Regions from separate parts of the uncultured Exiguobacterium sp. genome, predicted to be linked through region 4. Evidence: riboswitches for the same ligand, from Rfam matches in the RefSeq annotation. Region 4 holds a riboswitch; each other region holds the start of a gene.

The links. A riboswitch is a leader RNA that binds a small molecule or an ion and turns the genes downstream of it on or off. The one in region 4 is predicted to bind S-adenosylmethionine.
Positions count from the first base shown of each region.
Region 1: it holds a riboswitch for S-adenosylmethionine, as region 4 does, so the genes downstream of both, mtnK (S-methyl-5-thioribose kinase) here and ACHWTJ_RS03000 (methionine ABC transporter ATP-binding protein) in region 4, are expected to answer to the same signal.
Region 2: it holds a riboswitch for S-adenosylmethionine, as region 4 does, so the genes downstream of both, ACHWTJ_RS02220 (methionine ABC transporter ATP-binding protein) here and ACHWTJ_RS03000 (methionine ABC transporter ATP-binding protein) in region 4, are expected to answer to the same signal.
Region 3: it holds a riboswitch for S-adenosylmethionine, as region 4 does, so the genes downstream of both, ACHWTJ_RS13820 (Na+/H+ antiporter NhaC family protein) here and ACHWTJ_RS03000 (methionine ABC transporter ATP-binding protein) in region 4, are expected to answer to the same signal.

Region 1 is NZ_CAXYJR010000007.1:298,053-306,117, reverse strand. It holds gene ACHWTJ_RS15555 (sugar ABC transporter ATP-binding protein) at 1-616, opposite strand, end outside; gene ACHWTJ_RS15550 (sugar ABC transporter substrate-binding protein) at 613-1,695, opposite strand; gene mtnA (S-methyl-5-thioribose-1-phosphate isomerase) at 1,707-2,756, opposite strand; gene mtnK (S-methyl-5-thioribose kinase) at 2,753-3,919, opposite strand; SAM riboswitch class I at 3,998-4,101, opposite strand; SAM riboswitch class I at 4,307-4,408, shown strand; gene ACHWTJ_RS15535 (2,3-diketo-5-methylthiopentyl-1-phosphate enolase) at 4,479-5,669, shown strand; gene ACHWTJ_RS15530 (2-hydroxy-3-keto-5-methylthiopentenyl-1-phosphate phosphatase) at 5,666-6,325, shown strand; gene ACHWTJ_RS15525 (methylthioribulose 1-phosphate dehydratase) at 6,322-6,942, shown strand; gene ACHWTJ_RS15520 (acireductone dioxygenase) at 6,959-7,495, shown strand; gene ACHWTJ_RS15515 (arsinothricin resistance N-acetyltransferase ArsN1 family A) at 7,620-8,065, shown strand, end outside.
Region 2 is NZ_CAXYJR010000005.1:58,408-66,472, forward strand. It holds gene ACHWTJ_RS02185 (SDR family oxidoreductase) at 1-329, opposite strand, end outside; gene ACHWTJ_RS02190 (C40 family peptidase) at 405-1,082, opposite strand; gene rho (transcription termination factor Rho) at 1,437-2,810, shown strand; gene ACHWTJ_RS02200 (type B 50S ribosomal protein L31) at 2,902-3,147, shown strand; gene ACHWTJ_RS02205 (DedA family protein) at 3,183-3,833, opposite strand; gene ACHWTJ_RS02210 (thymidine kinase) at 4,017-4,631, shown strand; gene ACHWTJ_RS02215 (alpha/beta hydrolase) at 4,711-5,469, opposite strand; SAM riboswitch class I at 5,537-5,638, opposite strand; SAM riboswitch class I at 5,888-5,991, shown strand; gene ACHWTJ_RS02220 (methionine ABC transporter ATP-binding protein) at 6,078-7,103, shown strand; gene ACHWTJ_RS02225 (methionine ABC transporter permease) at 7,093-7,743, shown strand; gene ACHWTJ_RS02230 (MetQ/NlpA family ABC transporter substrate-binding protein) at 7,763-8,065, shown strand, end outside.
Region 3 is NZ_CAXYJR010000006.1:147,068-155,132, reverse strand. It holds gene ACHWTJ_RS13850 (nicotinate phosphoribosyltransferase) at 1-805, shown strand, start outside; gene ACHWTJ_RS13845 (hypothetical protein) at 856-1,182, opposite strand; gene ACHWTJ_RS13840 (YwpF family protein) at 1,324-1,815, shown strand; gene ACHWTJ_RS13835 (histidine phosphatase family protein) at 1,812-2,402, opposite strand; gene ACHWTJ_RS13830 (alpha/beta hydrolase) at 2,420-3,409, opposite strand; gene ACHWTJ_RS13825 (metal ABC transporter solute-binding protein, Zn/Mn family) at 3,578-4,555, shown strand; SAM riboswitch class I at 4,625-4,729, shown strand; gene ACHWTJ_RS13820 (Na+/H+ antiporter NhaC family protein) at 4,811-6,121, shown strand; gene ACHWTJ_RS13815 (hypothetical protein) at 6,166-6,369, opposite strand; gene ACHWTJ_RS13810 (aldo/keto reductase) at 6,528-7,340, shown strand; gene ACHWTJ_RS13805 (hypothetical protein) at 7,447-7,908, opposite strand; gene ACHWTJ_RS13800 (sodium:alanine symporter family protein) at 7,995-8,065, opposite strand, start outside.
Region 4 is NZ_CAXYJR010000005.1:244,788-252,852, forward strand. It holds gene ACHWTJ_RS02975 (hypothetical protein) at 1-204, opposite strand, end outside; gene ACHWTJ_RS02980 (CAP domain-containing protein) at 553-1,431, shown strand; gene ACHWTJ_RS02985 (GNAT family N-acetyltransferase) at 1,519-2,016, shown strand; gene ACHWTJ_RS02990 (MetQ/NlpA family ABC transporter substrate-binding protein) at 2,074-2,889, opposite strand; gene ACHWTJ_RS02995 (methionine ABC transporter permease) at 2,917-3,582, opposite strand; gene ACHWTJ_RS03000 (methionine ABC transporter ATP-binding protein) at 3,572-4,585, opposite strand; SAM riboswitch class I at 4,670-4,775, opposite strand; gene ACHWTJ_RS03005 (aminotransferase class I/II-fold pyridoxal phosphate-dependent enzyme) at 4,838-6,025, opposite strand; gene ACHWTJ_RS03010 (alpha-glucosidase) at 6,175-7,794, shown strand; gene ACHWTJ_RS03015 (MBL fold metallo-hydrolase) at 7,856-8,065, opposite strand, start outside.

The DNA of each region.
Region 1 (8,065 bases), on a different contig from region 4:
GATGCGAGATGAAGATAATCCCAAGTCCTCGTTCGGCTAAACGACGCACGACTGAAAAGAGATGGCTCGTTTCCGCCTGACTGAGCGGTGCCGTCGGTTCATCCAAAATCAAAAAACGACGTTCCTGGACGAGGGCGCGGGCAATCAACACGAGTTGCTTTTCAGCAAGCCGCAACTCCTTTACACGTGTCTTAACGGAAATATCCGCCTGTAACGTCGCTAACGCCTCCTTGGCACGCTGTATGTAACGGCGTTGCGATACGAACCCGGTCATCGTTCCGTCCGTCAACAGATCGAGGCAAATATTCTCAGCGACCGTCAAATACGGAACAAGCGCCACATCGACCTCTTGTTGGACGAGATCGATCCCAATCTGTTTCGCATCACGCGGTGATGTGATGGACAACTCTTTCCCGTCTAGGCGGATCGTTCCTTCATCCGCCGTTTCCGCTCCGGATAAAACTTTCATCAACGTCGACTTACCGGCACCATTCGCACCGACAAGCGCGTGGATTTCACCGGATTTCACTTCAAACGAGACCTGTTTTAAGGCTTGCACTCCTGGAAACGCCAGTGAAATCCGAGTCATCTTCAAGTGATGATTGGTAGACGTCATTGTTTTTTATGGACGTCACGCAACCGGTCCATCCACGGTTCATTGAATTTTTCCGATGTACTCCATCCTTTGATGATCGTATCGAGATTGTACATCGTCGTATCCTGCTTCAACGCCTTCTGCTCCACGAGTTTCGCGTCGAGATCAAAACTATCCGGTGTCTTCTCGCCAGCGATTTTCTTGGCAAGTAATCGCATATCTGTCTGTCCAATTAAGAATGGATCAACTGCACTCGTCGAGACCCAGTTGCTGTCCTTTTCACGCATCAGGTTGATATCCTGATTCGAGACATCGATCGAGATCAGCGGGATTTCTTGACGTTTATTATCCTTGAGCGATTTATAAGCCCCTTTTGCGACTTCGTCCCAAGCTCCCCAAACCGCATCAATGCTTCCTTTCGGATACTTCGCGAGAATCGCATTCATCTTCGTCGCGATATCCCCTTGGACATCTTGGAAGTTTGTCGGTCCAACCGTCTCAAGCGTTTTGATTTTGCCGTCTGCTTCGTACGTCTTATAGATTTCTTGACGACGATCGAGTGGGGCAAAACCTGGTCCGAACCACAGTTTGATGACACGGACCGGTTTTTTGTCCGTCACCTTCGTCACTTCATCGAGCGATAGCTTCGCGAGTTGATGATCGTTTTGGAATGTTTCCGTCACACCTTTTAACGCCGTTCCTTTTTTCTTCGTGACCGTATCGAACGTCACGACCTTCAGTCCTTTATCGACCGCCGGTTTGATCATGTCATAGGCGTAGTCTTCCTTACCGTGCGAGATGATGAGCCCATCATAATCTTGTTGAATCGCTTGTGCGACAAGCTCCTTGAACTTGACGTCGTTACCTTCCGAGATGAACGTGCTGACTTTAAAGCCGAGCGCTTCGCCTTCACTTCGTGCGCCATCAAGGAATTGTTTCGTATGGTCGTCCGATGCTAGGTTGCGGATGACGGCGATCTTGACGTCTGACTGAACCCCTTTTGGTACATCCTTGACGACCTTCGTCGTCGTGGCTTCTCCATTCGCACAAGCCGCCAGCAAAAAGGCTGGTGCCAGGACAGCATAAGCTAGTTTTTTCATGACATATCTCCTTATCCGAGGGGGTGAAGCCCTGTTAATTGTTCGATCGTTTCTTCATTCGGTTGCGTGATGACACCAAGTTCTGTGATGATGCCCGTAATCAATGTGTGTGGTGTGACATCAAACGCCGGATTGAAGACAGCGACTCCCGTTGGTGCTGTCGCGACACCTTGGATTGCCGTCACTTCCAGCGGATCACGCTCTTCGATTTCAATCGCTTCACCGGAAACGAGCGAGAAGTCAAATGTCGAGAGTGGTGCTGCGACGTAAAACGGAATACCGAAGGCTTGCGCGAGCAATGCCAATTGGAACGTTCCGATCTTGTTCGCTGTATCTCCGTTTCGTGTAATCCGGTCGGCACCAACGATGATCGCGTCGATCTGTTTTTCCTTCAGCGTATGGGCGACCATGTTGTCTGTGATCAATGTGACATCGATACCGGCACGTTGCAGTTCCCAGGTCGTCAGTCGTGCCCCCTGCAGTAACGGACGCGTCTCACTTGCAAAAACAGACAATTCGATACCACGCTCTTTTGCAATATAAAACGGCGCGAGTGCCGTTCCATAAGCAGCGGTCGCAATCGATCCAGCATTACAAATCGTGAGGATCCGGTTGCCTGACTGGAACAATTCCAACGCATGAATCCCGATTTGACGTGACGTCTGAGCATCTTGATCATATAAGGCAATCGTCCGCTGCTCGAGCCGTTCGCGAATCTCTTCTACCGACGTCCCGTCTCGAATGATTGGATTCAGTTGATCAAGGACATTTCGCAAGTTGACGGCCGTCGGTCGTGTCGCGAGTAACGTCGCCGATGTCTCAAGCAAGGCTTGCTTGTAGATCGGTAGTTCTGCTTCAAACCGGTACGCTTCCTGAACAAGCACGAATCCCCCAAATAAGCTGATCGCAGGTGCACCCCGAACGCGCAGTTGTTTGATCGCCTCGACTGCTTGTGCGAGATCGGTAATGACTTCATAGTGTTCTTCCTGCGGTAGACGTGTCTGATCGAGAATCGTCAAGACACGGTCTTCGTAACGGATACTTTGAACGAATGTACTCATCGGCTAAGTTCCTCCGTTACATCAAAGTTTCTTAAATCATCGAATGTCCGGCATTCTGTACGGCGTTTGATTAACGCTGCTCCTAGACGGAGGGCGTGACGTTTCCGCTCTAAGCGTTCCGTCGTTGAATTGATTGATTCTAAATCAGCGACCGGTGCAAGACCGATCGTCCGCCGAATCAATTCGCAACCGGCAAAGCCAAGGGCATCCTGCAAGATCGTACTCAGTACATCATCGACGAGTCCTGATGCCTGGAACGGTTCGACGGCTTCCCGTTCCCATAAGGCACGGAACGTTGAAGCGAACGTCAGCCAGAACGTATCGATGTCCTTGATTCGGGCATCACGGAGTGCCGGGTAATCTGGATATGCCGCGAAGAATAGATGCGCAATGAACTGCCCGACATCGAATCCGAATGGACCATAAAAGGCGAATTCTGGATCGATGACTTTCGTTTCCGTCGCCGAGGCGAAGATGCTGCCTGTATGTAAATCGCCATGCAATAAGGCGTCGCCTTTCGTGATAAAGAGCGCTTCGAGTTTTGCGACTTCGCGTTTCAACTCATCGTCTGCCCATAGACGTGCCACCTCTCCTTCGAGTCCGGCTTCAATCTCGTTCGTCTCCGCGTCATGGAACGGATCCGTGAAGATTAATTTTTCCGTAATGTCGCACAAGTCTGGATTGTAGTACGTTCGGGCGACACGTTTCTTTTCAACCGGACCAAGTGCAAAGTCCGATGTATGGAATAACGTCCGAGCGAGATAAGAACCGATATGTTCCGCAAGCAACGGATACTGTTCACCTGCAAGTAAACCGCTTCGAACGATCGTCAGATGTGAAAGATCTTCCATGACCGTATACGCCTCTTCATGACTGGCATGAAAAACACGTGGCACGAACGGTACGGCATGCCGTGCGAATTCACGGAGTGCGGATTGCTCGATCCACGCCCGTTCGAGCGATAACGGCCAGCTCTCACCGACGACTTTTGCATACGGGAGTGCTTGTTTTAGAATCAATCGATGTTCACCTTCTCGAATCCGAAACACGAGGTTGAGGTTGCCGTCGCCAATCTCTTCTGCTTCGACGGCTCCGTCGCCGATCAGTCCTAATGTTCGAACACGATCAATCGCGTCCTGTTCTGTAAATGCTTTGTATGTCATCTCAGTTTCCCCCTATGTGATACACGAAAAAGCGCCTCTTTTCGTCATCGAAAAGAGGCGCAGGAAAGTCACTGCGTCCTCTTATCTCTCAGACGAAACGTCTGTTGGATGTAGCACCGTGCCTAGTGGTCGGTTGCTGCGGCGTCATCGGGCCAATTCCCTCTGCCAACTCGCGATAAGAGTCGTATGTAGTTGTCGTGTGTGATATTGATTTGAATCTTACGCAATCGACTTCCTCGCTGTCAAATCGAAATCAAGCAGAAACGGACATCATTTTTAAGTCATCTATAGAAAGAGTATTTTCAAAAAAATAAATTTTCTAAAAATAGTTTGACAAGTGACGATTCCCATGTAAAAATTGCAATTAGATTTCACAATTTCATCCAATTCTTATCAAGAGCAGACGGAGGGACAAGCCCTACGATGTCGCAGCAACCGACCTTTTGGCACGGTGCTAATTCTTGCAGCTACTAAGCTGACAGATAAGAGTCCACGTTCGAATCATTCATGGTCTCTTGTCGCTGACGAGAGACCATTTTTTTGTTGAAGGAGGAAAGACATGGCTTATATCACTGCTACTTATCAATTGACTGCCCGTGATCGACTCGAGCAGCGCGCTGAACAACTCGCGCTTGGTCTGACAGTCGGTTCTTGGACGGAACTGAATCATCTCGAACAACAACAACTCGCCTCGTTCAAAGGGGAAGTCGTACATACCGAAGAGCGCGATGGCAAAGGATATATCACGATTCGTTATCCGGAACATAACGTGTCGCGCGACTTTTCTGCGATTCTGACGACCGTCTTCGGGAAACTCTCACTCGACGGTGAAATCAAATTAACGGAATTGCTACTACCCGATACATTTACGTCGGACTTTCCAGGTGCGAAATTCGGGATTGAAGGGGTCCGTTCCTTGATTGGTGTCGAAGATCGCCCATTGTTAATGAGCATCTTCAAAGGAATCATCGGACGCGATTTATCGTTTCTTCGTGATCAACTCGAAGGACAACTCGCTGGTGGGATTGATCTCGTCAAAGACGATGAGATCCTATACGACAATCCGTTAACACCGACGATTGACCGGGCACGAATCGGACGTGAGGTCATCGATGCTCACTTCCACCGGACTGGTAAACGTGCGTTATATGCGATCACACTCAGCGGTCCCGTCTTTACGCTCAAGGATCAAGCCAAACGATTGATTGACGCTGGAGCGACTGCTTTCTTGCTGAATACCTTCACATACGGACTCGACGTCTTACGCGAACTGGCGAGTGATCCGGAAATCAACGTTCCGATCTTCAATCATCCAGCATATAGCGGTGCGTTGATTGCTAGCCCGAATCACGGAGTCGCGGCCCCTGTTTTACTCGGCACATTACCGCGTGCTGCTGGAGCAGACTTGACGCTATTCCCGTCTCCTTACGGCAATGTCGCTTTGCCAAAGGATGTCGCCCGTGGCATCGCAGTCGAAGCGACTCGTCTCGGTCAGACGAAATCGATCTTCCCGGTTCCTTCAGCCGGTATTCATCCTGGACTCGTCGCTCAACTCGTACGGGACTTCGGCATCGATTCCGTCATCAACGCCGGTGGCGGCGTACATGGTCATCCGCAAGGTGCTGCGGCTGGTGTCATCGCTTTCCGTCAGGCACTCGATGCAGCACTCGCAACTGAATCCCTATCGGCGGCAGCCTCTCGTCATGAAGAATTACAGATTGCCCTCGACGCTTGGGGGATCAAGTCATGACCGTACGGATTCTTTGTGACTTCGACGGTACGGTGACGACACAGGATAATATCATCGCGCTCATGCAGGCATTTGCGCCAGCGCGTGACTTCGAACCGTTGAAACGCGGCGTACTCGACCGGACGTTATCGATTCAGAGTGGTGTCGGGCAAATGTTCGCACTTCTGCCGTCTGACGGAAAAACAGCCTATCTTGACTTTTTGTTGGAGCGTGCGGTCATTCGCGACGGATTTTCGGAGTTACTGCAGTACAGTCGTCGTCAAGGCATCGATTTTTCGATCGTCAGCGGTGGAATGGACTTTTTCGTCGAACCGATCTTAGCGCCATTCCTTGAACAAGAACAGATTTACTGTAACGTTGCTGATTTCAGTGGTCCATTCGTCCATATCGATTGGCCAAACGTCTGCGATGCCCATTGCACGAACGGATGCGGCTGTTGTAAAACGTCCGTTGCTCGGACACTACGTAAAGACGGTGACGTCATCATCGTCATCGGCGACTCGGTGACGGACTTCGAACTCGCAAAACAAGCGGATCGTGTCTATGCCCGTGATTATCTGATCACGTTGTGTGAAGAGAACGATATCGCCTATACACCGTTTGAGACGTTCCACGATATCGTTCATGATTTAACACGAGCGGAGGTGACAACATGACATTCATGCGACGGTATGAAGAGCTACGCGCCATCAAACAAGAGCTTGCGGCGCGCGATTGGTTCCCTGGTACGAGTGGCAATCTCGCCATTCGGACGTCCGGTGTCCCGGTTGAATTCCTTGTGACGGCAAGCGGAAAAGATAAACGGCAGACGACTCCTGACGACTTCGTTCATGTCGATGCGACCGGTCAATTGATCGGTGAGCAATCCGGGCGTCCTTCCGCTGAGACATTGCTCCATGTCGAGGTGTTCAATCGAACGGACGCCGGTTGTTCCCTGCATGTCCATACGATTGCAAACAATGTGATTTCGGAACTCTATGGCGATCAAGGCAGTATCACCTTTTCTGGTCAAGAAATCATCAAGGCACTCGGACACTGGGAAGAGGATGCGATGGTCACGGTACCGATCATTCCGAATCATGCGGACATCCCGACGCTTGCCGCTGCTTTTGCACCTCATGTCACAGCGGATAGTGGTGCCGTCCTGATCCGCAATCACGGGATCACGGTCTGGGCACCGACCGCCTTTGAAGCAAAGAAACACCTCGAAGCCTTCGAGTTTTTATTCAATTACACGTTGACGTTGCAATCATGCCGTCAATCCATTCATTAAAAGGAGGAATCATCTCATGGCAACAGTCTTATTCCAAGAAACAAACACACGGTATACGGATCAAACGGAAGTCGCTGACTTCCTTGCGTCACGCGGCGTTCTTTACGAACAGTGGGACGTTTCGAAACTTCCAGCGCCTCTCGTTGAGAACTTCACACTGACGGATGCGGACAAACAAACGATTCTCGATACGTTCGCTCCAGAAATCAAAGACGTATCAGAACGTCGTGGGTATCAGACAGCTGATATCATCTCACTTTCGGATACGACACCGAACCTGGATGAGTTGCTCGTCAACTTCCAGAAAGAACATCACCATACGGATGATGAAGTTCGTTTCATCGTCAGCGGTCATGGCGTCTTCGCGATCAAAGACGAAGAGGTCGGCTACTACAATATCGAACTCAATCCTGGTGATTTGATTTCCGTTCCTGTTAACACACGCCACTACTTTACGCTTCAAGACGATCGTAAAGTCGTTGCTGTTCGGATCTTCGTCACGACAGACGGCTGGGTTCCGATTTATGAAAACGAGACGTCAACGGTCTCTTAAGATCGATATAAGCGCTGTTTTCCTTCATATGAAGGAAATCAGCGCTTTTCTTATCGCACAAACATATCACTACATTGACACGTAACCGATATAATGAAGGAAAAGCGATGAGGAAGTGAGCGTCATGCATATTCGTCCCGTAACGGAACACGACTTACCAGCGATTCTCGCCATCTACAATGAAGGCATCGAAGATCGGATCGCAACGCTTGAGACCGACCAAAAGGACTTATCCTTCATGACCCAGTGGTATGCGGAACGCACCGATCGATATGCCGGATATGTCGCTGAAGATGATACAGGTGTCCTCGGCTTCATTTCCCTCGATCCGTATAATCCGCGTCCTGTCTACGCATCCGTCGGTGAGATTTCGGTTTATATCACTCGGACACATCGTGGACAAGGGATTGGCACACGTTTGCTCGAAACGATTGAACAACATGCCCGTGATCATCAGATGCATAAGCTGATCCTCTTTACCTTCCCATTCAATAAAATTGGACAAAAACTCTATATCCGCTCCGGGTTCCGGATCGTCGGAACGTTTAAGGAGCAAGGACAGTTGAACGG
Region 2 (8,065 bases), 190 kb from region 4:
AACGCTTCGATGTTCAAAGCAATCATTCGAGACTCATCCTCAAAAGAAGTCTCAAGGAAGGAACCGAAGACACCGATTCCAGCATTGTTGATGACACAGTCGACTGGGATCTGTTCCGTTGCGCGAAATAGTGCCAGGCGATGCGTTTGCTGCGTTAAATCGTAAGGGAAGACAGTTGCCGTTCCCCCGAGTCGTTCGACATGGAACTTCGTTTCGAAAAGCGCCGTCGCATCACGTCCGACGAGCAGGACGTGATCCCCTTTCTTTGCATGGAGATAAGCGAATTCACGACCAAGGCCTCTTGAAGCCCCTGTGATTAAAACATGCATCCTATTTCCTCCTCATATAATGGAATAGATGAAAAAAGCGATCGAGCCAATGCTCAACCGCTTTGAGATGATGAATTATAGGTAAGATCCTGCGCCGACAAGGCGTGAACCCCAGTACCCTGATTTGAAGCTCGAGTATTTAACGCCGCCTGTTTCTGAGTTGACCATACTTGACTTGCTTGTTGCGATTCCGACGTGTTGAATGCCGCTACCGTGTGAGAAGAAGACAAGATCTCCTGGTTGTACTTTTGAAACGCTGACTTTCTTAGAAGAAGAATATTGTGAAGAAGACGTACGTGGCAATGTTTTACCAGCCGCTTTCTTGTAAACGTAGCTTGTGAAACCAGAGCAGTCGAATCCACGAGTCGTCGTTCCGCCCCATACGTATGGTGTACCTTTGTGTTTTGCTGCTTCGCTTAAGATTTTTGTCCGTTTAGAAGATGTGCTCGTTGTTTTTTTAGCGCTTGAAGATGATTTGTATGTCTTTGTGTACTGTGAGAAGACATAACGTGTTTTTCCGCCGTATGAGATTTTTGTCCAGCTGCCTGACTTGCCTTTGTATGTAAAGACTTGACCAGCATTGACTTTCCCGACGATGCTTGCTTTCGTAGAAGGTGCTGTCCGAACACGAAGACCGTTGTCCGTGATCTTGACCTTTGTGACTGTCGCTGCTTCAACTTTACCTGTACCCACTGATGTGAAACCTGAAACCACTAAAGCTGCTGTCGCGATCGATGCTAGAAAACGTTTCATGTTAAGAATTCCTCCGTTTAATGTAGTGTGTTGCGTCCGTAAGTTATATGATGAAATCATTAAGTGTGTGATTAAGCAGTAAACCTTACAACTGTGTAAGAATTTTGTCTGCAGGAATATCTTAGCATGCGCGCACTTGAAAACGTTTTTTCAGTTAGAAGACAAAACAGATGTTTTTGTAACATAACTGAAATAATATCCTTGAATATTACAAAGTAAGAAACGCAGAGGATTGTTGACGACGAATTCAAAAAAATATGATACCTTTAGTTCACGAAAGAAATTACATACCTCCTGATGTATGTATGGAAGTATACTGAATGCAGTTGAATTTATAAAGAATAGGTGAAGAACATGCCAACAACTGATAAAAAAGATAAACCAGAACGTTCCTATACACTGGCTCAATTGAGTCAACTGACATTAAAAGAACTCTACGAAATCGCAAAGACGAAGAATGTTCCGCAGTACCGGGAGGCTCGTAAGCGTGAGTTGATGTTCAAGATTTTAAAAGCACAGGCTGAATCGACTGGTCTGTATTTCCTCGAAGGGGTACTCGAAGTCATCCCTGGTAATCCACAAATGCAAAACGATGGTGGCTTCGGCTTCCTTCGTCCTATCAATTATTCCCAATCCTCTGAAGATATCTATATCGCCGCTTCTCAAATCCGACGCTTTAACTTACGTAATGGTGATGTCGTCACAGGAAAAGTCCGTCCTCCAAAGGAAAATGAACGGTTCCAAGGATTGCTGAGTGTGGAAGCCGTCAACGGTGAAGCACCGGATACAGCCCGTAATCGTCTGTTCTTCCCGGCACTGACGCCGATTTATCCGGATCGCTTGATGCGTCTTGAGACAGAACCGCGTCATTTATCGGTTCGTGTCATGGATATGATCGCACCGGTCGGATTTGGACAACGCGGTTTGATCGTCGCACCACCCAAAGCAGGGAAGACGTCACTACTTAAAGAGATCGCGAATTCAATCCAGGAGAACCACCCAGACGTTGAGCTGATCATTCTCTTGATCGATGAGCGACCAGAGGAAGTAACGGACATCGAGCGTTCGGTCCCGGGAGCAGACGTCGTCAGTTCGACGTTCGACGAAACACCGGATAACCACGTCCGGATTTCTGAGCTTGTCCTTGAGCGGGCGATGCGACTCGTCGAACACAAGAAGGATGTCGTCATTTTGATGGATTCGATCACGCGTCTAACACGGGCTTATAACTTAACGGTGCCTCAAAGTGGGCGGACGCTTTCGGGGGGGATCGATCCAGCTGCGTTCCACAAACCAAAACGGTTCTTTGGTGCGGCGCGAAACATTGAACATGGTGGCAGTTTGACGATTCTTGCGACGGCACTCGTCGAGACGGGATCGCGCATGGATGACGTTATCTATGAGGAGTTCAAAGGAACAGGAAACATGGAGCTACATCTCGATCGTAAGCTGTCAGAACGCCGGATCTTCCCGGCGATCGACATTCGCAAATCGGGTACAAGAAAGGAAGAACTCTTGCTTCCGAAAGAGCAGCTTGATGCGCTTTGGGCGATTCGCCGGACGATGACCGAGTCGAATGAGTTCGTCGATACGTTCCTGCGTAAGATTCGCGATACGAAAAATAATGAAGAATTTTTCGTTGAACTCGAGAAAGAACAGAAGAAGACGGTTCGACGCGCGCCGGCTAAACCGCGTACCGTCAAGAAGGAAACGACGACGGAAAAATAACTATTGCGACGCGTAAAAAAATCGTTTAGTATAGGAAGGTAACTTACTCTGGCTCAGCAAATGGACCAGGGCGGAAGGAGAGAAATCAACCATGAAACAAGGAATTCACCCTAACTACAACAAAGTAGTATTTATGGATTCAACGACTGAGTACAAATTCTTAAGCGGTTCTACTCGTTCTTCGAACGAAACGATCACTTGGGAAGATGGTAACGAGTACCCACTCATCCGTGTGGATGTGTCTTCAGACTCGCACCCATTCTACACAGGTCGTCAAAAGTTCAACGCGGCAGATGGTCGTGTCGATCGCTTCAACAAAAAATACGGCCGCAAGTAATCACTTGCCGGTTCTTAAAAAACAGCCTGCCTCCTTTACGGAAGCAGGCTGTTTTTGTATAGGCTGAATTGCGAACGATACGCAAGATACGTCTTCAAGACGAATGAGAAAGCAATTCCACCAACAATCCCAATCAAGTACGGCAGGATATCCGGATGCGCCAAGATGTAGTCGACGATTTTATGGAACGAGATATGACGACCGACGAAGTAACCGGCGCCTAAAAATACGCTGATCCAAATCAAGGCACCTGTATACGCATAGCTCGCAAAAACGCGAAACGGCATTTTTGAGACACCCGCAAAAAAAGCAGAGAGCTGACGAAGACCCGGTATGTAGTAACCGATGATCAAGACCGACTTTCCGTAACGACGAAATCCGGCTTCAGCGGAGAGAATATGTTTTTCTGAGATGCGCATTTTCGGTCCGACGCGATGCAGTAGAGGCATCCCGAGTTTTAAACCAAGTACATAACTGATTGTCATTCCGATGCAACTTCCGGCATAAGCGGCAAGAATCGTACCGAGGAGCGGTAGATTGCCTTGATGCATCCAAAATCCGGACAAAACGAGTAGGGTCTCATCAGGAACCGGTAATCCCACGATACCACCTGCGAGAAGAACGGAGAGACCAAGCGCACCATATTGGTGCAGGATGTCGTGTAAGAGATGATGAATCGGGGACACCTTCTTTCGTGAGAATCTTCTTCTTCAGTGTACAGGAAATAGGGGACACTTGGAATGAAAGGACAAAAATTCTAGGGAAAGAAAAAATGAATTTTGATTTCCGGAAGTCAACCCTTTTTCTCGATACCGTTTCGAGCTATACTCGTTAAAGTGACTATTTTTAGAGGACGGTGTCGGACGATGATGCATGTAATAAATCAGTACGGCTGGATCGAAGTAATTTGTGGCAGTATGTTTTCCGGGAAATCGGAAGAGTTGATTCGTCGTGTCAGACGGGCGCAGTACGGCAAACTGCCTGTTCAAGTATTCAAGCCGGCAATCGACGACCGGTACCATGAAGAACATGTCGTTTCTCATGTAGGTAACTCCGTCGTAGCCATCCCGATGGCGACGAGTCGAGACCTTTATGCGGCAGTAGCAGAAGAGACACAAATCGTTGGCATTGATGAAGTTCAATTCTTTGATGATGAGATCGTACAAGTCATCGAAGCACTCGCACAAGACGGAAAACGCGTCATTTGTGCAGGGCTCGATCAGGACTTCCGAGCAGAGCCATTCGGTAAGATGCCGGAATTACTGGCACGGGCAGAATTTGTGACGAAACTACAGGCAATCTGTCTTTCGTGTGGTGATCCGGCTTCTCGGACACAACGGTTGATTGATGGGAAACCAGCGAACTACGATGATCCGATCATCCTAGTCGGAGCGTCGGAATCGTATGAGCCACGGTGCCGCCATTGCCATGAAGTGCCTGGAAAACCGAAGCCGCTCCAATCGGTGCAACACCAAGAAAATTAAAAAAAGACGTACCGATGATGGTCGTCCTTTGATGTAACAGCTATTCGATTCTAAGTGAAGACGAATAGCTGCTTTTTTATTATCCTGTTTCCTGTGAGAACCGGCTCGAGCGTTCGATGAAGCGGATCGATTCACGGACGATCAGATCCTGGTCATGATCGAGTGTCGCGACGTGATACGAGTTGAGTAAACAGTAGCTTCGTTTATCATTTGTTCCGATGTGCTGATGCAGATAATCCGAGCTCGACGGCGGAACGACGTGATCGGTCGCTGAGTAAAGAATCAAGGTCGGTAGAAGGATCGATCCCAAGCGTCCTTTCGTTTCATCCATCAAGCGGACGAGTTCGAATGCACAACGGCTCGGAACGAGGTCATAGATGATTTCGAAGGCAGACCGTTTGATATCCGGTGCCCCTTCCGGTAAATACTGTGGCCCGTCCTCGAACGAGAGTGATTCATAGGACGGAACGGAGAGTGCAGCATTGATTGTAATGATGCCGGCGAACGGAATCCCGTCAGCAGCGAGTGACAGCGCAAGCGTCGCACCCATTGATTGGCCGATAACGAAAACTTGATCGCATGTTTCTTGTAGACGTGCATAGCCGTCTTGCAGGCTTTGTTTCCAACATCGAGCAGTCGATTGTTCGAACTCGCGGACGTTCGTTCCGTGGCCACGTAAGCGCGGGGCATAGACGGTAAAACCTTCAGCAGCAAATGCCTCACCGACGTCTCGAACACTTTGCGGTGTGGCATTAAAACCATGACAGATCAGAATACCGATCGGTCCACCTTGAAGATAAAATGCTTCGGCACCAGTCAATACAGGATAGTTCATCATTACTCTTTTTCCTCCATTCATGAAAAAAACTCGTCGACGTCACTGCTTGGACGCCCACGAGTTTTTCACCGTATCATCCAAAGCCGCGCTTTGCTGGTCGGAGCACCTTACAGATTGCAGGTTGCCGTGAAGTCATAGAGCCAGGTCTCTCGTTCACTCTTGATAAATATCATATTGGAATTGTCGGATTAATCATTGAAACGATGGTAGCACGTTCGAAAATGACTTGTCAAATCGTTATTGACGAATCATGATCCGTTCAGTAAGCTAACTCATAACTTGTTGATCCATCGATATGCGCCAAATGGATTATTTTTGCAAAGTTGGTTGACTTTTAAAGTTCCGACCCGTAATGTAAAAATTAGTTTTACGACATAAGCAACAACGCAACAACACACATACGAATTTCATACCGCAATACTTATCCAGAGAGGTGGAGGGACTGGCCCTACGAAACCTCGGCAACAGACTCATTATGAGCACTGTGCCAATTCCATCAGACAGATGTCTGAGAGATGAGTGGAGTGGATTCTGCCACTGTGCGGATCCAGGTCTCTTCTTGTTTCTCAAGAAGGGACCTTTTTTGTTGAATGAAGGGGGAAAACGGAATGATTGCATTTCATCAAGTCAAAAAAACGTACGTCACGAAAGATCAGACGATCGCAGCGCTCGATGGTGTCGACCTGACGATCGAAAAAGGCGAAATCTTTGGTGTCATTGGCTTTAGCGGTGCCGGGAAAAGTTCACTGCTCCGCTGTGTCAATCTGTTAGAACGACCGACGTCAGGGACGGTGACGGTTGATGGGGAAGATTTAACGCAACTGTCTCCGAAAAAATTGCGTCAAGCAAAACAACGGATCGGGATGATCTTTCAGCACTTCAATCTATTAAATGCGAACACGGTCTTTACAAATGTCGCAAAACCACTCGTTCTTGCAGGCGTCAAGAAAGATGAGATTCGACGCCGGGTGATGGAGTTGCTCGAATTCGTCGATCTCGCGGACAAGGCGGATCATTATCCAGATCAATTGTCGGGTGGGCAGAAACAGCGCATTGGTATCGCCCGGGCACTCGCGACGCAACCTTCCGTCCTCTTATGTGACGAAGCGACGTCAGCGCTTGATCCCCAGACGACGCATCATATTCTCCAGTTATTAAAACGGATCAACGCGGAGTACGGGATCACGATTCTCTTGATCACCCACGAGATGGGTGTCATCCGGGAGATTTGCGATCGTGTCGCCGTCATCGAAGCTGGGAAACTGATCGAGTCAGGAACGGTCTTTGATGTCTTTTCAAACCCGCAGACCGAGACGGCAAAAAACTTTGTTCGGTCTGTCATGCATGACGAGATTCCAGCATCGATTCGCCAGCTGATCGAGTCGCGTGCGCATCCGATCTATAAGATTCACTTCCTCGGACATCACACCGGACAACCACTCTTATCGCAAGTCGCAAAACGCTTTGACGTCGATGTTAATATCCTGCACGGGAGCATCACAGAGTTGCAGGAGACACCGTTTGGCACTCTGCTCGTAGAATTAATCGGTGAGACGACAGAAGTGAAACGTGCCTTACACTACATCGATCAGGCACAGGTAACCGTTGAGGAGGTGCTCGCTGATGCTAGTTAACTACAGTGATATTTGGACAGCATTTTTGCAGACGATGACGATGGTATCCGTTTCGCTCTTGTTCTCGACCTTGATTGGCTTACCGCTTGGTATCCTGCTTGTCGTGACGCGAAAAGGAGCATTGCTTGAAAATGTCCCGTTGTTTACGTTCTTCAACAGTATCGTCAATATCTTCCGCTCGATTCCGTTCATCATCTTACTCGTCGCGATCATCCCGTTGACGCGCTTGATCGTCCAGACGTCGATTGGAACCGAAGCCGCCATCGTCCCGCTCGTCTTTTATGCCGCACCGTACATGGCACGTTTGATTGAGAGTTCTTTACTCGAAGTCGATAAAGGCGTTCTTGAAGCAGCAGAAGCGATGGGCGCGACACCGTTTCAAACGATTTTCCGCTTCCTCCTACCGGAAGCACTCGGTTCACTCATCCTGAACTTAACGATCGCGACGGTCGGCTTGATCGGGGCGTCGGCGATGGCAGGCGCCATCGGTGGTGGCGGTTTGGGTGACTTAGCAATTACTTACGGTTATCAACGATTCGATACGAAAGTCATGATCATCACGGTTGGAATTCTCGTCATCTTAGTTCAAGGCTTACAGACGACAGGCAACATCGTCGCACGAAAAATCAGAAGACATTAATCAAGGGAGCGATTCAGCCATGAAAAAAGCAGTAGCAATTGGAGCAACATTAACAACAATTTTATTTGCCGGATGCGCAGCATCAGGAGAAGACGAAAAGACGATTAAGCTCGGTGTCAGCGGTTCGGACACACAAGTTTGGGATTATGTCGCGAAAAAAGCAGAGAAGGAGGGCATCAAAATCGAGCTCGTCAAGTTCTCCGATTATGTCCAACCGAACATGGCGCTGGCTGAAGGCGAAATTGACGCCAATTCCTTCCAGACGATTTCTTACTTCAACGCTTTCAAGAAAGAACATAACTTGAAGCTATCGCCGATCGCG
Region 3 (8,065 bases), on a different contig from region 4:
ATTTGCTTCTCATTATCCAGATCAAGCGACGTTACTCGTCGATACGTACGACACGCTCAAGAGTGGTCTTCCGAATGCCATCACGGTCGCGAAGGAACTTCAAGCTAAAGGACATAAACTGCGCGGCATCCGGATTGATTCCGGTGACTTATCCTACCTGTCAAAACGTGCCCGCAACATGCTTGACGAAGCCGGTTTTCCGGAAGTCGATATCGTCTTGTCAGGGGACCTCGATGAGTACGTCATCCAAGACTTGCGCATCCAAGGTGCCCAAGCCAATACGTTCCTCGTCGGGACACGCGGTATCACGGCCTACGAACAACCTGCTCTTGGGATGGTCTATAAACTGGTCGCGCGTGAAGTAGACGGCGAGCTTGCACCCGTCATCAAAGTGTCATCGTCAAAAGCCAAGACGACGACACCTCACATCAAGGAAGTCTATCGCATCATCGACCCGGTGACGGATAAGTTCAAAGGGGATTACGTAACGTTGATGGATGAAGATCCATCGACACTCGAAGCTGTCGATCTCATCGACGTCCGGGACCCATCGTTCCGTAACCGTGTTGAGCAGTTCAAGGTCGAACGTTTGCTTGAACCGATCTTCAAGGATGGAGAGCTAGTCTATACAGTTCCAACGATTGAAGAGAGCCGTCACTTCCATGAAACGCAGATTGGTCGTCTGTGGGAAGAGTACAAACGCCTTCGGTTGCCAGAGATTTATGCCGTCACATTCAGCGATCGTCTCTGGAAGCTCAAACTCGACATGATTCGGGATACCCGTCTGGCAAGTGGTTTAAAATAAGACGCCAAAAAGCGCCGTTCTTCCTCCCTCAGGATAAACGGCGCTTTTTATCATGTTAATCCTGCTTCGTTTCCGACAGGTGTCATTTCTGTTGGCGCTTGTTCCATCTTCTTACGAAAGTACCACGCGAAACCAAGCGCACCTCCGATGAAGACGATATACGTTATGCGTTGACCGAATTCAGCTAAGGAATCCGCGTAAAAAATACTGATTAAATGATCACTTCCACTAATGAGTAGCAAACAGGCAATCAGGAGCGCAATGCGATAAGCAAGCGTCGGGCGGTCTGTCGGTTCAGCATGCCAATACATGATGATATGGTGGGCAAGTAGGACGATACCCAGGATTCCTAATATTCCAATGAGTACTTGCGGCATAATGAACGATCCTCCTGTTAGTAGTATCTAGTCTTATTTAAACATAGTTCATACGAATTTCGTCAGGAAAAGTTTCCCGTCCCACATTCCTCACGGTATACTGTAGAAAAATCGTAAGCGATCAAGGGAGGGCATTTTTTCATGAAAACCTTTAAATTATGCACATTACGCATTTTAATGGACGAGTCAGGACGTGATACGACAATTCCTGTCGCCATTCAGGACGGATTGACGGTCAGTACCGAACAGACAGCACAATGGGTCGCGGAAATCGTCGTCCCTTCGAGCGATCAGCCGATCGTCGATGAATTGTTCACAAAACATTTACGTGCTTTGATTGAAATCACGATCTCACGACCCGATAATGACCCTGCCGCAATGATCGTCACGCCTCTTGAACGGACTGCCTTAAGCGAACACGTCTCGTATGTCTTCACCGGTAAGATGGTCATGATGAAGAATGATTTATCCGAATCGATCTTACGTGAAGTCGTTGAGGATGGATTTGCCGGCGAGGAACTCGTCCAAGAATACAAGGATCGTCGGTCAAAACGTGGTGCGCATATCACGAGCATCGCTAAAGAAACATTTAAACAGTATCTAGCAGAACATCCAGAAACACCGATTTCTTAAGGTTTTTCGACCTCATCCGTGATGTGATCCGCTACATTGATTCGATCAATCGTATAGTGGTCTGTATATTGGATATAATTCGCACACGCATTTTTCAAAGGTGTCCGGTAACTGAATGTCCCATCGATCGACGATAAAGCTGCTTTGATCGTATGCGAGTGACAGACAATTAAGATTCGTTTCCCCTCATAGGTGTGTGTCACTTCCTGTAATGCTTCGAATACACGATCCTGGATGGCTTGTTCTGTTTCAAGACCTGGCACAAGTGTCGTATCGTTCGCTTGAACGGCTTCGTAAATCGCTGCGACCGGTTCACCGGAAGCGGCTCCGAATTCGCGTTCGACGAGTCGGTCATCGGTCGCTGTGATCGTTAAACCAACAGCACGACCGATGATTTCTGCCGTCTCAACGGCACGCGACAATGGACTTGCTAACAAGACATCCCACTCCTCATCGGCTAGATAAGCGGCACTGAGTTCCGCTTGTCTTTTTCCTGTTGCATTCAACGGGATATCTTCTCTTCCTTGGATCCGCTCATTTAAGTTCCAATCGGTCTGACCATGTCGCACTAAACAAATTTCAGTCATGTCTCTGTCTCCTTCATTCAAGAAATATGACTGATTGTATCATGTTTTTCATCCGGAAGTTGCCGAGGTGGCAGTAACAGCACCTGACAAGTAAATTGCTCGATGCGATCAAGTAACCGTTCAATTTTTAATGGATTTTCTGTTTGAGCGAAACTGGCAAGTGAATGCGTACCATTCGGAAAAGAGAACAAACGAACATCCGCTCCGACATCGGCTCCTTTTTCAACGAAATGTAGGGCTTGGGAAAATGGGACGATTGGGTCTTTTTTGCCATGCAGGAGCATGATTGGTGGGGCATCCGATGATAGGTGTGTGACAGGTGAGACGTGCGTCATCAACTTGCGCCATTCTTCCCGCCCCCCTTTGTAGAACTTGATGTGGGCAATCCACGTCTGGATGAAATTAAACAACAAAAAATTCGTCGGTGGATATAAGGCGATGACACCACTGATCAATGGCATATGTCGCTCATCGCGCTCCCCAACGAAAGCAGATGGGGCAAGTGCCGTCGTCAGCATGAGTGCAGCTCCGGCTGAGTCTCCCCATACCATCATCCGTCCTCTTAAAATGCGAAGTTCCTCCGCTTTCTTGTTCAAAAAACATAATGCATCTCTTACATCTTCGAGGTTATCCGGAAAATAACTACCTTCTTCGAACAGACGATAATCGATACTACAGACAGCAACCCCAAGTTCAAGCAAGCGATCAACGATCGGGCTAAAACAGAACATGTCTTCACGCTCTCCTCGAACGAACGCGCCACCGTGTGCGTAGATGGCGACCGGAAACGGTCCTTCCCCCGGCGGATAGTAGAGATCGAGTTGTAAGTCACGGTCTCCCACTTGTTTATAGAGGAGTGTCCGCGGTGCGAGTTGCTTTTCTGTGATTGGCAAGGCGGGTTCAGTCCACCGAAGTAATGCACCGTAATTATTCCAGATACTTGCTCCCGCAGCTGCTGTCGTTAGTAATGCAGCTCCCCCCATTAGCCATGCAGTTTCACGTTTCACTTGATCACCTCCAAAAGACGTGCCAGTTTCTTCACTTTGTTATCTTTTACCCCGTTTTAAAAGAAGTCGAACGTCTCGGTATTCGTACTTGACGCTTCTTCAGCGTTCCGCTATAGTGAAAAAGTCCAAATCGGAATAATTACGTTTTAATAACGGAGGTAACATATAATGAAGAAAATCGTTCCTGCTTTAACGGTCGCATTCGCGAGCGCTAGTATCCTCGCAGCTTGTGGATCGAACACCAATTCATCGACTTCAGATGAGAAAAAGACAGAAATCTATGCATCGACGTTCGCGACGGCTGCTATTGCCCGCGAAATCGGTGGTGATCAAGTCGACGTCAAGATGATCGTTCCACCTGGAGCAGATCCCCACTCTTACGAGCCGACGTCAAAACAACTCACTGAGATTGCTAAGGGCGACTTGTTCCTCTTAACCGGTACGACGCTCGAGCCGTATTCGAAAAAAATCCAGGAGAGTCTAAATGGCACGGATGTCCGCTTCGTCGAGACGAGTAAGGACGTCAACTTACTAGAATCTAATGCTACACTTCATGCACATGAAGAAGAAGGGCACGATGATCATACAACGGATGAACATACGCATGAAGAAGAGGGGCATGACCACGGAAAATACGATCCACACGTCTGGCTCGACCCTGTCAACGCAAAAGCAATGGCACGTTCGATTACAAGTGCTCTATCAAAAGAAGTACCAAAAGACAAAACAACATTCGAAAAAAACTTAAAAGCGTTCGATCAACAAGCTGACGCACTCGATGAAGAGTTCAAACAAGCGGTCGCTGATGGATCGAAAAAAGAACTTCTCGTTACGCATGCGGCTTACGGTTACCTCGCAGAACGATATGGTTTCACACAACTGCCAATCGCGGGTATATCCCCTTCCGATGAACCGTCGCAAAAACAATTGGCTGCTTTAGTGAAAGAAGCACGGATGCATGATTTGAAATACGTCGCGTTCGAAGAAACGGTCTCACCAAAGGTCGCACGTGTCATCCAAAAAGAAATCGGAGCTGAATCCGTGACGATTCATAATCTAGAGTCGGTCACGAAAGCTCAACAAAACAGCTCTTATTTCAATTTGATGGAAGAAAACGTCCAAACATTGAAAAAGGCACTTCAGTAAAGTACAGTTGACACGCGTTACTCAATGCGATACGGTAAGAAACGTGTTTTACAACAATTGAATGACTTCTTTTTATCGCGAGAAACGGAGGGACTGGCCCAATGATGTTTCGGCAGCGGACGATTTGATTCGTACTGTGCCAAATCCAGCAAGCGAAAGCTTGAGAGATAAGAAGAGCGTCTTTATTTCATAAAGACCTCCTTCTTTCTTGCGAAGGGGTCTTTTTTTGTATCTTTGAGAAACGAGGTGTCAACAATGAATGAAACGATCACGCCTAACAAATGGGCGCTGCTTCCTCTCGTCGTATTCCTAGTCCTCTTCATCGGAGCCGGGATCTTCTATGACGACTTTTACAAATTTCCGATTCTTATCGCCGCATTGATCGCTTTGATCTTTGCTGCAATCACGACAAAAGGATCCATTAATCAAACGGTCGAACGAATTGCAACAGGTGCCGGAAATCCCGACATCATGATTATGGTCTTCATCTTCTTATTAGCCGGTACGTTCTCTGGAACGGCGGAAGCGATCGGTGCGATTGATGCAACCGTCAATGCTGCCTTAACGTTCCTACCTCCGTCACTCCTGATGAGCGGTCTGTTCGTCATCGCTGCCTTCATCTCGATGGCAATGGGAACTTCGACTGGAACGATTGCTGCGCTCGCACCGATCGCCTTCGGTATTCATGAAGCAACAGGCATCAACGTCGCAATCGCAGCAGCGTCAGTCGTTGGGGGTTCGATGTTCGGCGATAACCTGTCGTTCATCTCAGATACGACGATTGCCGCCGTCCGGACGCAAAAAACGAACATGCGTGATAAATTCCGGACGAACTTCATGATCGTCCTACCGGCTGCCATCTTGACTGTCATCTTACTCGCGTTCGTTTCTGGTTCTGGCGATGCGGTAACGGCTAAAGCATTCGAGTTCTACAAATTGATTCCATATCTCGCTGTCATCGTCCTTGCATTATTTGGTGTCAATGTCATCCTCGTTCTCGTCGGTGGTACATTGCTCACTGGCATCATCGGTATGATTGACGGTAGCTTCGGTTTAAGTGGGTTCGTCCTTTCGATGTCAAAAGGAATGATGGGCATGGCAGAGATTTCGATTTTGACGCTCCTCATGGGTGGTCTCGTCAGTTTGATCACGTTCAACGGTGGAATCGCCTACTTGAAAGAGACGTTGACGCGCAAGATTTCACAGCGTCGTGGTGCCGAATTCAGTATGGCGGCACTCGTCAGCGCGACGAACCTCGCAACGGCGAACAATACAATCTCGATTCTCGTCGCTGGACCACTCGCGGCTGAAATCGCCGATACGTATGAAATCGATCGTAAGAAATCAGCGAGTATTCTTGATATCTTCTCTTGCGGTATTCAAGGTATCATTCCGTATGGGGCACAACTCTTGATTGCAGCAGAGTTGACGAAGACGGCTTCGCCGGAACTGATTCCGTATCTGTTCTATCCGTTCCTGCTCTTCGTCTGTGGATCGATTGCTATCTTCTTCGGATTGCCACGGATGAAGAAGACTTCGACGAAACAAGAAAAAATTTCTTCTTAACCATAAAAACAGGTCCAATCGCGTCGACGATTGGACCTGTTTCATTATTTTTTCTGCTTTGCTTGTCGTTCTAAGATTAAATAGGCGATTGCCGGAAGTGGAAACTGAAGGAGTCCAGCGCCTCCCCAGACCCACGGATTACGTCCTGACTTTCGTGCACTAAAAAATAGACTCACTGCTTGTGTGACCAGCAAGGCACTAATACTAAGCCAAGCTCCCTTTGATAGCTTTTTATTCTTTTGAGCCATCTGTTATCCTCCTTTTTTGGACAGGCATTCAGATTTTATTACGCTTCTATTTTACCTCATATCCTATCTCTTCATGAGCATAGAAACGGACGGCTATGCTCGTTCGTGCTAAACTAAACAAGCAAATCTAAACTACGTTTTATGAGGAGGAGTAACACATGCAATACGCAAAACTTTCAAACGGTATTACGATTCCCCAAATCGGATTCGGTGTCTGGCAAGTAGACGAAGAAACAGAAGCACCAGCTGCTGTCGCTGAAGCACTACGTGTCGGCTATCGTCACATCGATACAGCTGCTGTCTACAAAAACGAGCGCGGTGTCGCAAAAGGAATCAAGGAAAGCGGCGTGAAACGTGAGGATCTCTTCTTAACGTCAAAAGTCTGGAACGATGATATTCGTGCCGGTCGGACGAAGGAAGCATTCGCAGAATCGCTCGAACGTCTCGAAACAGATTATCTTGACCTCTACCTGATCCACTGGCCGGTCGAAGGCTATATCGAAGCGTGGAAAGCAATGGTTGAATTGTATGAAGCAGGCAAGATCAAAGCGATCGGTGTCTCGAACTTCAAGGAACATCACCTCGATACATTGGCAGAAGAGGGCTTGATGGCACCAATGATCAACCAAGTCGAGTTGCATCCACAATTGCCGCAACACGAACTGCACGAATACTTGCAAGATCACAACATCCAAGTCGAAGCATGGAGCCCACTCATGCAAGGGAAATTCCTCGAAATCAACGATTTCAAGGAAATCGCAGAGAAGCACGGCAAGACGCCTTCACAAGTTGTCTTACGTTGGCACCTCGACAACGGCATCGTCGCTCTTCCAAAATCCGTTACACCAGCACGCATTGCGGAAAACTTCGACGTCTTTGATTTCCAACTCGATGCCGATGATCTTGAGAAAATTGATCGTATCGCAACGGATGTCCGCCTCGGACCAGATCCGGACGAAATCGATTTTTAATTTGACGATTCACGTAAAAGAGAGCCTCTTGATTCATCTGAACGATGAAAGACCCGTTTCAAGTCCATGACTTGGAATCGGGTCTCTTTTTTATGATTTAAGCTGATCAGACATAATAAATTAAAATCGTATCTTCCGCTTCTTCCGCCTTTTGAAAATAGGCGCGCAGATCGGCGAACTGTTCCCAGACATCCTCGAATTCTCCCGGTGTTCCGGCTTCATCATGAATCGAAGCGAGTGCCCGTTGATCAAAATTCCGCATCACCTCAGCCGAGATGATGAGGAGTGGCAAGGGAAGAATACCGACAATCGCCGCTTTTTCTTCGTTGACGATCAACTCTTCGCCAACGATCGCTCGTCCCAGGTTGTAATGTGTGTCTTGATCAATATAGATATCGATTTGATTCATCAAATGATAGATAGCGTTCGTCTGTTCGAGAGCAAATAATTGCTCATGATCGGGTTGTGTCTCATGAATGAATAAAATCCAGTCCATGATGATGTGAGGATCGTTTCCGAACGACTCCCAGACCGCATCCGTGACGCGGACGAAATGTACGTTTTCCATTCTCCCCCTCCCTTCTGTACTCTGTATTCCCTTTTTAAATTCGTTCTATACAAAAAAAGAGCCAGATTTCTCTGACTCCCTTTTCCCTAGATTGCTTTTTCATCTTTTTCTGACTCCTGCCATGCTTCAAGCGTATCTTTCCCTGGCAAATTCGGAA
Region 4 (8,065 bases):
GGGAATGAATTTTTTAGAAAGTAGCATTCCAGAACCGGGAACAAGTAATTCGAAACCGAGGCGTTGATTCAATCGGACATCTTCGTGCGCATTAGCTAAACTAAACGATACGGTCAAAGCTACGAGAATCATCCATCCAGAAAATAAGTATTGCTGAATTGGTAAAAAGGCGATGGACTCATAAATGAAATACAGTAAAACCATAGGTCAACTCCTTCATTTCATTATGTTATTTGGAAAAGCATTGAAAGTTTGGCTTACGAATTCTAATGATACCGAGTAGGAATTCCGAGAGCAATCAAAAATCTTGAATGACGAAATAAAAGAATGTTCACACATTTTAAGAAAAGGGGAAGATGGTTTAGAATATGTACTAAATACTTTTAAGAATCCTCATCACTAAAGCATTTTACTAATATGAGAACGTTCTCATAAAATGTGTCGAATTTGTGGACGTAAGATGTGATTTTAACAATTAAGAGCCAATAACTGTTCGGAAGAATCATTTTCTTTTAAAATAAAGGTAATGATTAAAGGAGGCGAAACGAAGACATGAAAAAATGGTTGATCATCGGAGTAGCAGCAGTAGCTTTTTTCGGCTACGAGAACATTCCAATGGAACAAGCAGAAGCCGATTATCCGAAAAGCGGTGGCAAGCTGATTGATCGATACAGCAGTGAATACCCAGGTTATGACTGGGAAGTCAGGCGAACTGCGAGTGAGGAATTCGTTTCGTTGACGAAAGACGGGAAAGAGTATGGGAAGTACCGATTTAAAAATGGTATAACGACGCAAGGGGCGGTCTTGAACAAGGATACTGAATCGTCGCTGAAGAAAAAAGGGTGGACCGCAGTGAAGTCCTACCGTAAAGGCAACACGAACTACATGTTGAATCTGGATCATGCAGCCGTCTATGAGAAGAAGGGGAATTACGTCACCTATTTCTTCGACCAACATGATGGCAATAAGGTCAAAGCGACACTTGCAATTCCAAAAGACGTTGAAGCAAAGAAAAAAGGTTTCTACGGTACCGCTTCGAATGCTTTACGTACAACAGATGAAAAATTGATGCTTCGTTTGATGAATTGGGAACGGGCTGACTATAAGTTGAATCCGTTAGCTCCGTATACGGCATTAAAGCCAGTGACACGCGGGCATAGCGAAAATATGGCGAAGAACAACTTCTTCTCGCATACAGATCCGCAAGGACGTGATCCGTTTGACCGAATGAAGCGTGAAGGTATTACGTTCAGCTATGCTGGTGAAAATCTATCAATGGGCTATCCAAATGTCTTTGCAGCACATTGGGGCTTAATGAATTCAAAAGGGCACCGGGAAAACATTCTGAAAAAAGAGTACAAGCAAGCAGATGTCGGTGTGGCATTCCGAAGTAATGCGCCATACTTCACGATTAATTTCCGGACGCCTTAAATAGAAGAATGGGGGACGATATTTCGCGATGTCGTCCTCTTTTTCATGAGGCGATCTGTTTTACACTAAAGGCAGGAGGTGGAGCATTTGGAAATACGTCAATTGAATGCAGAAGATGCAGTACTCTATAAAGCGTTGCGATTAGAAGCGTTGCAAAATCATCCGGAAGCGTTCGGGTCCGATTATGAAGTGGAAAAAGATCGACCGATCGAGCAATATGCTATGCGCTTTCAGAACGAACAAGCAGCGACGTTCGGTGCGTTTCATGAAGGAGAACTCGTTGGTGTCGTCACCATCGTCTGCTCCGAGCCGTTCAAGATGCGACATCGAGCCGATTTATTTGCGATGTACGTCACGCCACGCGTCCGAAAACAACAGATTGGACGGCAATTGGTACAAGAGGCATTACAAGCATTACAGGAACGTCCTTGGATCGAGCAGGTTCATCTCTCGGTCGTCCGGACGAATGAAGCCGCTAAAGCTCTCTATCGGTCGCTTAGTTTTGAATCATACGCGATCGAACCACGGGCGCTGAAAATCGATGATACCTATCATGATGAAGAACTGATGTGGTATCGGTTCTAACACAAAATGACCGGAATTCAAAGAGAGTATCTCTCCTTGAATTCCGGTCATTTTTTATCAGTTTGCCCATTCAGGCTTGCTGAAGCCTTTGAATGATTTTTCGATGACTGTATTGAAAGCGTCCGATTCGACGGCTGCTTTTAAGTCTTTTGCGACTTGCTTGTCCGCATCTTTCGTTTGGACAGCGACGAGGTTACGGTATTGTTCGTCCATCGTCTCAAGCGCTAACGCATCGAGTAAGTCGAATTTCGCAGCAAGTGCGAAGTTTCCTGGAACGGCTGAGATATCGACACTTTCGACGGCGCGTGGCAGTTGAGCCGCTTCGAGTGGTTTGATGACGAGTTTCTTCGGATTCTTGACGATATCTTTTTCTGAAACGGTCAGTGGATCAGCGTCCGGCTTGAGTTCAATCCACCCTTGTTCCGCAAGCAAGTTCAGTGCCCGTGCTTGGTTCGTCGGATCATTCGGCGTTGCAACTTCAGCACCTGTCTTGACGTCGTCAAGCGTCTTCGCTGTCTTGCTGTATAGTCCCATCGGTGCTGTCGGAACCGTGATGAGTCCTTTTAAGTCGAGGTTCTTTTCTTTAGAGAACGTCTTGAGATAGATCGAGTGTTGGAACAAGTTGGCGTCGATGTTTCCGCTACCGAGGGCGATGTTCGGTTGGATGTAATCGCTGAATTCGACGATTTCGACTTTATAGCCTTTCTTTTCGAGTTGTGGTTGAATCGCTTGTTTGACCATATCGCTATACGGACCGCTTGTCGCACCGATCTTAATCGTCTTGTCTTTTTCATCAGCGCTGCTATCTCCGCATCCTGCGAGGACTCCTGCACCGAGTAAGGCTGTTGCTAAAAAGGCATATCGTTTTTTCATAATTCTACTCTCCCTTTGTATGTATGATTAGCGTTTATCTGTTTTTCGCGCCAGTTGATTCCCAAGTGCTTGAATGCTTTGGACGATGACGATGAGGACGACGATTGTCACGATCATGATGAAATTATCATAGCGATAGTAGCCGAAACGGATCGCGAGGTCACCGACACCACCGCCGCCGACGATCCCAGCCATTGCCGAGAAGCCAATCAGACTGATCGTCGTTAGCGTGATGCCTTGAATGATGCCGGGAAGTGCTTCCGGTAAAAGGACGCTGACGATGATCCGCAAGGGTTTCGCCCCGCAGGCTTCCGCTGCTTCAATCAAACCGGGCGGAATTTCACGTAGTGACGTCTCGACGAGTCGTGCAAGAAACGGAATCGCTGCGACACTGAGGCTGACGGATGCAGCCGTCGGACCAATCGTATTATCGAGTAAGAACTTCGTTAATGGAATAAGGGCAACAAGCAAGATGATGAACGGTAAGGACCGGACGATGTTGACGACGAAGTCAAGGACACGTCGGACGGCAAGGTTTTGAAAGAATAAACCGCGATCGGTGACGAACAAGAGAATCCCGAGCGGAATCCCGATGACCAATGCAAAAGCAAGTGAAATTCCGACCATCCATGCCGTCTCACCGAGCGCCTTCAACAACTCGGGTAACATCGTTTGAATACGATCAAGCCACATCCTGAATCACCTCGAGAGCATGAAGTTCCGTCGCGAGCCAGTCGAGGGCAGGAGCGATTTGATCAGGAGATCCCGTCAAGCTGACGATCAGAACACCGAAGGCGACGTCTTGAATATAGTCGACCTTGCCGTGCAAGATGCTGACTGAAATATCGTAACGGCGGATTGCTTCCGATAATGTACTCTCACCGGTCTTCTCGCCCGTAAATTGCAAGCGGATGATCTTACCCGGTGTTGCCTGTAAGATGCGTTCCGGTAGCTCGATTTGTAATGCCGTGTCGACATAATGTTGTGTGACCGGATGTTTGGCTTGGCTGAACAAGTCATAAGTAGAGGCGACTTCGACGACCTCTCCTTGCGACATGACCGCGACACGATGACAAATCTGTTTGACGACATCAATCTCATGCGTGATGAGGACGATCGTCAATCCGAGTCGTTCATTCAAATCCTTCAACAGTTCAAGGATCTGTAGTGTCGTAACGGGGTCAAGGGCAGAGGTTGCTTCGTCACATAACAGGACGGTCGGATCATTCGCGAGTGCCCGGGCAATCCCGACGCGCTGTTTCTGACCACCGCTTAATTGGCTCGGGAAGTTCGTCTCAAATCCTTCAAGGCCGACGAGTGAGACGAGTTCGCGAATTCGCTCCGGAAAATCTGCGCGTTTGACACCAGCCGCCTTGAGCGCAAAAGCGATATTATCCGCGACGTTGCGCGATTGGATCAGTTGAAAATGCTGAAAGATCATTCCTGTCCGCAAGCGAAGTTGACGTAGTTCCGATTTTGGCATCCCGCCGAGCGAGACACCGTCGACCTTGACGGTTCCTTGTGTCGGATGCTCAAGCCCGTTGATGAGACGAAGCAATGTACTTTTACCGGCACCGGACTCACCGATGATCCCGAAGATTTCTCCTTTTTGGATCGTTAAATCGACATCCCGTAATGCAAAAATCGGGGTCCGGTCTCGGACGAACCGTTTTGTAATGTGTTTGAATTCAATCATCCGCTCATCTCCTCATACAAAAAAAGTCGCTTTTTCCTAGTAGCAGAGCAACCAGAAAAAAGCGACGAAAGTGTAAGATTTCGTAACTTATCTCTCAGAATGAAAATCATTCTGTAGGATGTGGCACCGTTCCTAATAGGTGGTTGCCGGACGTCGTTGGGCCTAATCCCTCGGTCGCTCTCGATAAGTAGTTATACTGTTGGGACTTACTTTAACGGAAATGATTCCCATCTGTCAAATGTTTTTTCAGAATTATTCCGCAACGGGTGTCCGGAACAGACTGAGTGTTCCGATTCGGTCGACGGCCTCTTCTAGACGTTCGACGTCAGCAATCAAGCTGATCCGGACGTAGCCTTCACCGTATTCACCGAAGAAGGATCCCGGGGTCACGGCGACGTGTGCTTCGTCAAGTAGATGATCGGTGAAGCTTTGAGACGTGTAACCTTCAGGAACTGGAAGCCAGACGAAGAAGGAACCGCCTGGACGTGGTCCACTCCAGCCGATCGCATCGAGTTTTGCGAACAACGCATCGCGTCGTGTTTCATATAAGCTACTTAACTCATGGACACATGTCTGATCACTCGTCAGAGCGACGGTCGCCGCATGTTGAATCGGTGTGAAGGCACTGACGTAGAGATGTTCTTGGTACGTCTCGATGCTTGAGATGACAGACGGATTTCCAATTGCGAAGGCGATCCGGAAGCCGGACATATTGAAGCGTTTCGAGAGTGAGAATAGCTCGATTCCGACGTCTTTTGCCCCTTCCGTCTGCAGAAAGCTTCGCGTTGGACCATCGAAACTGATGCCACCGTAGGCTAAGTCATGGACGACGCAAATATCATGGGCATCGGCGAAAGCGACCGTCTGTTCGAAGGCTTCTGCTGTCGCGGTCGCACCCGTCGGATTACTCGGGTAGTTGAGAAACAACATCCGGGCACGCTCGACGTCCGTTGTATCAAGCAAGTCATAATCGGGTAAGAAGCCGTTTTTCTCAAGCAACGGAAGCGTAATCGGAAATGCGCCAGCAAGTGCAGCACCAGACAGATAATCCGGATATCCTGGATCCGGGACGATGACACCTTCTCCAGGGTTGACGATTGTTTGCGGTAAGGCGACGATTCCGGCTTTACTACCGAGAAGAATCGCGACTTCCGTTGCCGGATCGATCGTGACGCCGAATTCGTTCGCATAAAAGCTTGCGACGGCTTGTTTTAGAAAATCATGTCCACGAAACGGTGGATATTGAAGGTTTGTTGGCTCATCGATCGCCTGTTTTAAGGCGTCGAGAATATGTACAGGTGTCGTCTGGTCGGGTGTTCCTTGACCCAGTGTGATGACATCGTGTCCGGCTGCTTTTACAGCACCAATCCGGTTCGCAAGCTCAGCGAAGACGGGAGCAGGAAGCCGATCGATAGCGATGGATGGAGCGAAATGTTTCATGGGTGAATGCCTCCTTCGTGGTATTGTCGTCAAGGATAACGAATATTCAGTCAAAAGAAAAGAACTTTTTCGAAATTCAAAAAAATTATTGAATTAACAGGTACAGACAAGTGGAGCGGGAATAAAGAGTTAGGGAGAGGAGTGAGGAGATGAAGCGAGCTAGCTGGAAAGAGGCAGTCGTCTATCAAGTTTACTGGCGTAGTTTTAAGGATTCGAATGGGGACGGAATCGGTGATTTGCGAGGTGTCATCGAAAAACTTGATTATATCGCTTCGCTTGGTGTCGATGTTGTCTGGTTGAATCCGTGTTATCGTTCCCCGGACGTTGATAACGGCTATGATATTGCCGATTATTACACGATCATGGATAAGGCCGGGACGATGGGGGATTTACAGGAATTGATTACGGCGGCTCACGCCCGTGGATTGAAAATCATACTTGATTTAGTCGTCAATCACACGAGTGACCAGCATGACTGGTTCCGCCAGTCGCGGGACCGGATTAATGACAAGGATGATTGGTACATCTGGAAAGACGGCACGAAAGGGACGCCACCGAACAATTGGCGCTCGTACTTTGCATCAAGCCCGTGGACGTGGAGTGAAGAACGCGGGCAGTATTATTTCCATTCTTTTGCGAAAGAACAACCGGACTTGAACTGGGAGCACCCAGCTGTGAGGCAAGCGATCTACGATATGATGAACTGGTGGATTGCTCAAGGGATTGACGGCTTCCGGATGGATGTCATCAATTTGATTAAAAAACGGACGCTTGAGGATGTCGTCAATCCGTTTGATTTATCGTATCTCGGGAATCAGCCCGGCGTACATGACTTCCTGCAGGAGATGCATGCGAACGTCCTTGCCGAGAAGGACTTGTTCACAGTCGGTGAGATTCCGTTCGTCGGTCCAGAAGACGGGCTGTTATATGTCAGTGAAGAACGGAACGAACTTCGGACGCTGTTTCATTTCGAGATCGCGGACGATATGGAGGCGATGGATCTCTTACGATTCAAGGAGATTCAAAAACGCTGGTATGATGTCTTATACCCATTAGGTGTCAATTCACAGTTTCTCAACAACCATGATCATACACGGCAAGTGACGCGCTTCGGCAGTGAACGATACCGCGTCGAGAGCGCGAAACTACTCGGTTTGATGTTGCATACGTTACCGGGCATTCCTTACGTGTATCAAGGAGAAGAGATCGGGATGACGGGGATTCGTTTCTCAGATCCATCGCTCTATCAAGATGTCGCCTTTCGAAATCGATACGAAGAGCGCGTCGCTGGTGGCGAGGACCCGGAGGTCGTACTCTCGTCAATGCAGTTACTCGCCCGTGATAACTCCCGCACGCCGATGCAATGGGACGATACGCATGCGGCAGGCTTTACGAGTGGAAAACCGTGGTTAGCCGTCAATCCGAATTATACGGACATCAATGTCGCACAAGCAGAAGCAGATCCATCGTCCGTACTTGCTTTTTACCGGACGTTGATTCAGATGCGCAAGGATCATCCAATCATGGTCTACGGTACGTACCGAGACCTGGCACTGCATGATCCGTATCTCTATATTTATGAACGGGAACTAGAAGGAGAAGTCTGGCGGATCGTCCTCAACGTATACGACGAACCGATGCAGACCGCCTTTATCTTACCGAAGGAAAAGTTACTCGTATCGAACTACCGGGATACCCCGGATGAATTACGTCCCTATGAAGCACGTGTTTATCGTTATGGTGTTACAGAACAGAATAGAGCGGTTTGAAGGAAAAAACATCCACGGACGTGTCGGAAAATACGTCCGTGGATGTTTTCGTGTGGATAGGTTACTTGAAAGGTGATAATTTTTTCGTTTGTAAGACTTGCGCGAATCGATCGACGGCTTGGCGCATCTCGTAACTCGGTCCAAGGATAAGCGGACCATGTCCGACGGCAAGGATATCCGGAGACAGTTCCGTCAATTGATCAGCGGAGCGAAGGGCAACATCCGGATCCCATGTCGCAAGTGCCGGGAACGGGAATTGCCATCGGACGTC